DNA from 2 places in the Streptomyces sp. KL116D genome. Region 2 is predicted to be linked to the other one. Evidence: riboswitches for the same ligand, from Rfam matches in the RefSeq annotation. Region 2 holds a riboswitch; the other holds the start of a gene.
What was found. A riboswitch is a leader RNA that binds a small molecule or an ion and turns the genes downstream of it on or off. The one in region 2 is predicted to bind cobalamin.

Region 1 (4,202 bases), on a different contig from region 2:
ATGGGCGACGCCGAGCAGCGCCCGAGATCTTCAGCAACTCCCGGCGCAGAGTGCGCAGGTAGACGAAAGCGGCCCGCTGGGCTTCGACGGCGCGTCGACGCCGCGCACCAGCCACGGGCCTGGGTGGCGATACCGGTCGGGCACTTGTCCGTGTGGCACTTCTGGGCCTGGATGCAGCCGATGGACAGCATGGCCTCGCGGGCCACGTTGATCATCATGTCGACGCCCAGGGCGAAGGCCACCGCGGCGTTCTCCGGCAGACCGAGCTTGCCGGACCCGATGAAGGTGACGTCGTCCGTCAGGCCCCGCTCGGCGAACGCGGGGTAGACGCGGGAGAAGCCCATCCCGGAACGGCACCGACACGGAGTCGGCGAAGATCAGCGGAGCCGCCCGGTGCCGCCCTCGCCGCCGTCGATGGTCACGAAGTCGACGCCGCGGTCACCCCGCGCCATCAGCGTGGCCAGCTCCTCCCAGAAGCCCATGTCGCCCACGGCGCTCTTGATCGGCCGGCAGTCCGGTCTCGGTGGCGAGCAGTTCCACGAAGTCGAGCATCGAGTCGACGTCGTGGAAGGCGCTGTGCCGGGAGAGGCGCAGTCCTTGCCCACCGGGATGCCGCGGATGCGGGCGATCTCGGGGTCACCTTCGCACCCGGCAGCATCCCGCCGAGCCCCGGCTTGGCGCCCTGGGACAGCTTGATCTCCAGTGCCATCTCGCGGGGCGCCCGCGACCACGGCCTTGAGCTTGTCGAGGTTGAAGGTGCCGTCGTCGTTGCGGCAGCCGAAGTACGACGTGCCGATCTGCAGGACGAGGTCACCGCCGCTGCGGTGGTACTCGGAGAGGCCGCCCTCGCCGGTGTTGTGCATCGTGCCGGCCAGCGCCGCGCCCTTGTTGAGCGCCGTGATGGCGGGTCCCGACAGCGAACCGAAGCTCATCGCCGATATGTTCACGACGCTGGCCGGCCGGAACGCCTTGGCCCGCCCGCGCGGCCCGCCAGTACCTTGGCCGAGGGCAGCGGCGCCTGCGCGGTCGTGCAGATCGGGCAGTGCCCGGCGAACGTGCGCTGCTTGATGTAGGCGTGGCCCTGCACGTGCTCGACGTCGTTGTCGGTGCCGAACCCGAAGTAGTTGTTCTCACTCTTCGCCGACGCGTAGATCCAGCTGCGCTGGTCGCTGGCTGAACAGGCGCGTTCCTCGTCGTTGGAGGTCACGACGTACTGCCGCAGCTCAGGGCCGATCGCCTCCAGCAGGTACCGGGCGTGCCCGAGCACGGGAAGTTCCTGAGGAGCGCGTGCTTCTTCTGGACGAGGTCGCGGGCCGCCACCAGGGCCAATCCGCCGCGGCGGCCGCACGCAGATGCTCCGAGCACGCATGAACGTTCCCTTTCCTCGACTGCTGGATCCCCGACGCAACCGCCGTAGCGGCGGCGGACGTCATGGACGCCCGACGACGGATCCGACCGGCATGGGCCGGTGCCCGACGACGCGACGCCCCACGAGCCTAGAGGTCCGGAGCGACGGCGGACGGCTCAGCCCTGTGCGTCAGCGCCGCGCAGCGCGGGCAGTTCTGGACTCGGGAGCGTGAGAGGATGGCCGACGATTTAAAGGCGATGGCGGACAGAGGAAGCCGGTGCGATTCCGGCGCGGTACCGCCACTGTGATCGGTGAGCCGATCCCGAAAGGCCACTGCCCGTACGGGTGGGAAGGCCGGGACCGGCGGTGACCCGAGAGCCAGGAGACTCACGCTGTCGCCTCCTCGACGGGTACCGGGGCGGATCTCCCGGTGAGAGGAGTGGGGCATGACAGGAACACCGACCGGAGTCGCGACGCCGGCCGAGGGCGCGCGGGAAGCGGCTCCGAGCCGGGTGGTGGTGTGCCGACCGTTGCTGCGGCACGGTGAAGGTGGCCGGTGACCACGCGGCGCAGACGGCACGGTTGCGGTCCGCGGTTCCCGTGCGCGTCTCGGAATGTCTGGACGTGTGCGAGCAGGCGAACGTCATCGTGGTGCAACCGTCGGCCGAGGGACGCGCCGGCGGAGCGCGTCCGGTGTGGCTCTGGGCTCGTCAACGACCCGGAGGCGACGGAGGACATCGTCACGTGGGTGCGGGAGGGCGGGCCCGGCGTCGCGCCGATGCCCGAGATCCTCGACCTGTACGTCGTCACGCCTCCCGGCGCCGGACGACACGGTGAGCGGTTCCGGTATGGAGGAGCGGGCGAGGGCGGCCTCCGCCTCTGTGGGTGACGCGCTGCGCGACGTGGCCGGACTGGGCGGATTCTTCGACCTGCCCAGCACGGCCGGCGCGGCCGGTCCGCGAAGGGCCACGCGTCGTTCGCGGACGGATTCGCCGAGCGCGCACGCGAGGTGAACCGCAGGTTCGGGACGAGCGAGGCACGCGTCGGAGTGTCGATGGTGCACCTGGGGCCGCGGCCCGGCTGTGGTCACCACTCCTGGCGTGCACCGTCCTGCACGGGATCGTGCCCGACCTGAGGAACCTGGAATGGGTCGACGACACCTCGGCCGTCCGGTTGCAGGGGCCTCCCGAAGGCCGCCCGGCAGGCGAACCGCTGACGTGGCGGTCGGGGTGTACGAGCAAGTGGCCCATCCCTTGGCGGAGTTGGAGGGCACGTTCGAGGTGAAGGTCGCGCGGCGGCTCCTGGACGGGAACGTCGCCTCCGCGCTCGTAGGGTCCGCCGCCGTGCTCGCTGCGAGTCCGCCCGACGCGCGCTCGGCGGTGCTCCGTCTGACCCGCGACCGCTGGGCACGGGACGCCTCGTGGGTACGGGCAGCGTCACCGGCCCGGATCTGACGTTCCGGCGGCGCAGCTGCTGCCTGCTCTACCGTGCCTCGAACGGCGGCAAATGCGAGTGACTGCTGCCTGTGAGCGCGGTGACGCGACGAGGCGGACCGCAAGGAGCACCGACACGATCACGAGCTCAACTGCCTGAACCTGCCCGCAATGCACGGACTGACCGACCGCCGGGAAGACGGCAGTCAGGGAGCAGCCGCGGGCAGTCAGGGAATGGCGTGCGATGCGCGTTCGTCGCGTTCCATGGAATGCGACCGCTGGAATGCCGCGACGCGGACACCACTCAACGGGGCGGGGATCAGCCGCACTTGGTGCGCAGCTCCGCGATGGCGTTCTCGAAATCGGTGAGGGATTCAAAGGCGCGGTATACGGAGGCGAACCGCATGTAAGCCACCGGATCAAGTTCGCTCAGCGGCTCGAGAACGGCCAATCCCACCTCGTGAGTGGACAGTTGCGCGCTCCCGGTGGCCCGCACGTTCTCCTCGACCTGCTGACCGAGACGGTCGAGCATGTCCTCGGTGATGGGACGGCCTTGGCACGCCTTGCGGACGCTGCTGACAATCTTGGTGCGACTGAAAGGCTCGGTCACTCCACTGCGCTTCACCACGAGCAGGGAGTAGGTCTCCAAAGTGGTGAAGCGCCGCTGGCACGTGGGGCACTGCCGCCGTCGGCGGATCGACGTCCCGTCGTCGGTCGCCCGGCTGTCGATGACGCGACTGTCGGGGAGCCTGCAGAAGGGCAGTACACCGTTCGTTTCCTCTCGGGATGCATGAAACGGCCGGGGCATCTTCCGCTGTCCGGCCGATCGCGCGACGACATCGATCATATCCGAACTGACCTGGGCTTATTCATCAGATCTACAAATCGGACGGCCCCTTCGGCGCGGAGTGCCGGAGAAGTGCCGACGGGTGCCGAGCGGGTGCCGACGGGTGTCGAAGCGGGGCCGAGAATCGGAGGGCCGAGCCGATTGCCTCTTCAGCCGAATTCCTCCCGGGTGGGCAATTGCGCGCCGCTCCAAGCCACTGGCAACGGCCCTCCTTCGCTGCCCGGCAGCCCCGTCAGAGAGGGCGAACGCGAGTCTTGAGCAGGCAGAACGCATTGCCCTCGGGGTCGGCGAGGACGTGCGCCAGACTCGTCGCCGGTCTGCCCGACGTCGGCGGGGCGGGCCCCGAGCTTCAGGAGGCGTTCGAGTTCGGCGTCCTGGTCGCGATCGGTGGCGTTGACGTCGATGTGCAGCCGGGGCTTGGTCTCGTCCGTCGGCTCCTCGGGGCTGAGGATGATGGTCGGCGCTGCGGGCCGCCGAACCCTTCGCGCGGCCCGATCTCGAGGCTGCCGTCCTCCTCGCGGCCGAGTACGACGAAGTCAAGGACCTCGCACCAGAACCGGGCCAGCGCCTCGGG
Region 2 (4,202 bases):
CGGAATGCGTGCCACCGCCACGTGTCAAGCGGAGCGGGGGGCCTCCGGATCGGGTCACCGTGCCGCCCGACCCAGTTCATCTTCCGTTCACCCAGCTTGCCTACGTTCACCGTGCCACTGACGTCCAACCGAAGCCTGGGTAAATGGAACACATCACGCTGCTCCTTGCGATCGTGATCGTCACCGCGCTGGTTTTTGATTTCACCAACGGTTTCCACGACACCGCCAACGCGATGGCGACGACCATCTCGACAGGCGCTCTCAAGCCGAAGACGGCGGTGGCCATGTCCGCCGTGCTCAACCTCGTCGGCGCGTTCCTCTCCGTGGAGGTCGCGAAGACCATCTCCGGCGGCATCATCAACGAGGACGGCCTCAAGACAGAGGTCATATTCGCGGCGCTCGTCGGCGCCATCCTCTGGAACCTGCTGACCTGGCTGGTCGGCCTGCCGTCCAGCTCCTCGCACGCCCTGTTCGGCGGCCTCATCGGCGCCGCCGTCATGTCGATGGGCTGGTCCTCGGTGAACGGCGGCACCGTCGTCACCAAGGTGCTGCTCCCCGCGGTCGCCGCACCGATCGTCGCCGGCCTCGCCGCGATGCTCGCCACGCGCCTGACCTACCGCATCAGCAAGAAGACCGACCAGAAGGCCACCGCCAAGGGCTACCGCGCCGGGCAGATCGCCTCGGCCGGCCTCGTCTCGCTCGCGCACGGCACGAACGACGCGCAGAAGACGATGGGCATCATCACGCTCGCCCTGATCACCGGCGGGGTCATCGCGCCCGACGCCGACCCGCCGCTGTGGGTCATCGTCTCGGCCGGCATCGCCATCGCGCTCGGCACGTACCTGGGCGGCTGGCGCATCATCCGCACCATGGGCAAGGGCCTGACCGACCTGCAGCCGCAGCAGGGGTTCGCCGCGCAGACCAGCGCCGCGACCGTCATCCTCGCCTCGTCGCACCTGGGCTTCTCGCTCTCCACCACGCAGTCGTGCTCCGGCGCCGTGATGGGTTCGGGTCTCGGCCGCAAGGGCGGCGTGGTCCGCTGGTCCACCGCCAACCGGATGTTCGTCGCGTGGGGCCTGACCCTGCCGGCCGCCGGTCTGGTCGGTGCGGGCGCCGAGTTCCTCACCAAGCAGGGCCCGTGGGGCATCGGCCTGACGGCCGCGCTCCTGGTCGCCGGTTCCGCGGTCATCTGGAAGCTCTCGCGCCGCAACTCCATCGACCACCGGAACGTCACCGACGACGAGGTCGGCACCCCGGCCGCCGCCGAGGAGCCCGCGGGCGTCGTGACCACGGCCATCGCCGCCGTCACCCCGCCGCCGGCCGGCACCCTCACCACCGAGGAGTCCGCGGTCGCGGCGGAGGTCAAGGCGACCATCCCCGCCCCGGCCCCGGCCGACCCCGCGCGCCCCGCCGGCGCCACGCTGTAAGGAAGCAGGACCAGCTATGAAGATCGACTGGGCAGCTCTCGGCTCCGTGTTCGGAGTCAGCCTCGTGGTCACCGTGGCCCTGGTGGGCCTGTTCACCCTCGGCATCGTCGGCCTCTCCAAGAAGGAGGCCGCGGCGGAGCGGGGCGGGTCGGCCGCGGCCGTCACGTCCGGTGCGTACCTCTGCTTCGCGCTGTGTGCGGCGGCTGTGGCGTACGGGATCTATTTGATCGTCGCGTGATCGGAGCCGGTCCGCCTTCACTTGTCGAACGCGAACCGGCCGGGACAGCACCCGAGCGGGGTGCGGGACGTACGGCGTCCCGCACCCCGCTTTCGCGTTCGAGTCGCCGCCGGAACGGGCACGCATGCCGGCCACAGGCGACGGGTGGGAATGGCGGTACTTCGCGGCCGCCGCTCACGGACTCGACCGCACCGATGGTGCTGGTGATGCGCCTGGCACGGGAGTGACGGACTCCGGCGGCCCCGGCGGCCCGGCCGCACCCGAACCCACGGGCACCGGCGGCGAGCCCGGCGCACCGGTGGACGGGGCCTCGTACGGCGTCGTGGTCATGCACGTGTCGGACGACGACGGCCGCACCGAGCGGGCGGACCGCGGACCGCTCTCCGTCTGCCGGTTCCAGCCTAGGGACGCCCGGTTTTCGACACCTAGAGGAAACCCGGCCCTGTGGCGCGGCCACGCATCCCGTTGTGGACCTCCCCACACTCACCCACCCCAGGTCAACAGCAAGTTGACGCACCTTCTCGGAGCGTGGTGGACTTCCCCCGCCATATACGGCAGCAGTTGAGGAAGCCGGTGCGAATCCGGCGCGGTCCCGCCACTGTCAGTCCCCTTCGTGAGGGGGCGAGCCAGGAACTCACGCTGTCGGTCTCGTCGAACCAGGGCGTGGACACCCTGAGTGAGGACAACCACCGCCATGTTCGCCCTTCGCGGCGCCGGGCGGGCCGAGCGCGTGTATGCGTGCGGGGCCGCCGCAGGACTCCTTGCCGATCTGCTGCTCGGCGATCCGCGCCGCGGGCACCCCGTCGCCGGTTTCGGCCGGGCCGCGGGCGCCGTCGAGCGGCTGCTGTGGCGGGACCACCGGGGCTGGGGCGCCCTGCACACCGCCGTGTGTGCGGGCGGGGCCACCGCCGTCGGTCTGGCCGCCGCGCACGCCGTACGCCGCTCCCCCGCCGCCTCCGTCGCGCTGACGGCCGCCGCGACCTGGGCCGTGGTCGGCGGGACCTCGCTGGGCCGGGAGGCCCGGGCGGTCGGGTCCGCGCTGGAGGCCGGCGACGTGGCACTGGCCAGGGAGTTGCTGCCGCGCCTGTGCGGCCGGGACCCGGCCGGTCTCGACGCCGACGGGATCGCCCGGGGCGTCGTCGAGTCCGTCGCCGAGAACACCTCCGACGCCGTCGTGGGCGCGCTGGTGTGGGGGGCCGTGGGCGGAGTGCCGGGGCTGCTCGCCTTCCGCGCCGTGAACACGCTCGACGCGATGGTCGGGCACAAGTCCGCGCGGTACCGCAGGTTCGGCTGGGCCTCGGCCCGGCTCGACGACGTCGCCGGATGGCCGGGAGCCCGGCTGACCGGGGCGCTCGCCGTGCTGGCCGGGGGGCGTCCGCGCGCCGCCGTACGGGCCTGGCGGGCCGACGCGCACCGGCATCCGAGCCCGAACGCCGGGGTCGTCGAGGCCTCGTTCGCGGGGGCGCTCGGGGTGCGGCTCGGCGGGACGTTGTCGTACGGGGGCAGGGTCGAGCACCGGCCCGTCCTGAACGCGCCGGGGCGCGCGGTCGAGGTGCGTGATGTGGAACGGGCCGCGCGGTTGTCGCGGCGGATCGGTCTTGCGGCGTGGGGAGTCTGTGTGGGCGGGCGGTTGCTGTGGAGGCTTCGATGACCGGGCGCAAGGGCGGCGGGCTGCTCGTCGCGGGCACCACCTCCGACGCGGGGAAGAGCGTCGTGACCGCCGGGATCTGCCGGTGGCTGGTGCGCCAGGGCGTGAAGGTCGCGCCGTTCAAGGGGCAGAACATGTCCCTCAATTCGTTCGTGACGCGGGAGGGCGCGGAGATCGGCCGCGCCCAGGCCATGCAGGCGCAGGCCGCCCGGGCCGAGCCGAGCGCGCTGATGAACCCGGTGCTGCTCAAGCCGGGCAGCGACCGGAGCAGTCAGGTCGTGCTCATGGGGAAGCCCGTGGGCGAGTTGAGCGCGCGGGGCTATCACGGCGGGCGGCAGGCGGCGCTGCTGGACACCGTCGTGGGGTGCCTGGAGGAGTTGCGGGGCAGTCATGATGCCGTGATCTGTGAAGGGGCGGGCTCTCCCGCCGAGATCAATCTGCGCCGCACCGACATCGTGAACATGGGCATCGCGCGGGCCGCGCGGCTGCCGGTGCTCGTCGTCGGCGACATCGACCGGGGCGGCGTCTTCGCATCGTTCTTCGGGACGACGGCGCTGCTCGCGCCGGAGGACCAGGAGCTGATCGCCGGGTACCTCGTGAACAAGTTCCGGGGCGACGTGACCCTGCTGGAGCCGGGCCTCGACATGCTCGAGTCCCTGACCGGGCGGCCGACTTACGGAGTGCTGCCGTTCCAGCACGGGCTGGGCATCGACGAGGAGGACGGCCTGCGGGTGTCCCTGCGGGGCACGGTGCGGGAGTCCGTGGTGGCGCCGCCGGTCGGCGAGGACGTGCTGCGGGTCGCCGTGTGCGCGGTGCCGCTGATGTCGAACTTCACCGATGTCGACGCGCTGGCCGCCGAGCCGGGTGTCGTGGTGCGGTTCGTGGACCG

Region 1: linked by a shared signal. The riboswitch ahead of RBJ77_RS32730 ((2Fe-2S) ferredoxin domain-containing protein) and the one ahead of RBJ77_RS24180 (cobalamin biosynthesis protein) in region 2 are both predicted to bind cobalamin.

Annotation. Positions count from the first base shown of each region.
Region 1 is NZ_JASERH010000084.1:144,509-148,710, forward strand. It holds gene RBJ77_RS32710 (glutamate synthase-related protein) at 1-344, opposite strand, end outside; gene RBJ77_RS32715 (glutamate synthase-related protein) at 452-709, opposite strand; partial or broken gene RBJ77_RS32720 (glutamate synthase-related protein) at 639-932, opposite strand; gene RBJ77_RS32725 (hypothetical protein) at 944-1,267, opposite strand; cobalamin riboswitch at 1,615-1,737, shown strand; partial or broken gene RBJ77_RS32730 ((2Fe-2S) ferredoxin domain-containing protein) at 1,795-2,237, shown strand; gene RBJ77_RS32735 (hypothetical protein) at 2,590-2,802, shown strand; gene RBJ77_RS32740 ((2Fe-2S)-binding protein) at 2,769-2,864, shown strand; gene nrdR (transcriptional regulator NrdR) at 3,101-3,589, opposite strand; partial or broken gene RBJ77_RS32750 (VOC family protein) at 3,861-4,202, opposite strand, start outside.
Region 2 is NZ_JASERH010000060.1:5,631-9,832, forward strand. It holds gene RBJ77_RS24170 (anion permease) at 144-1,427, shown strand; gene RBJ77_RS24175 (hypothetical protein) at 1,444-1,665, shown strand; cobalamin riboswitch at 2,175-2,322, shown strand; gene RBJ77_RS24180 (cobalamin biosynthesis protein) at 2,360-3,316, shown strand; gene RBJ77_RS24185 (cobyric acid synthase) at 3,313-4,202, shown strand, end outside.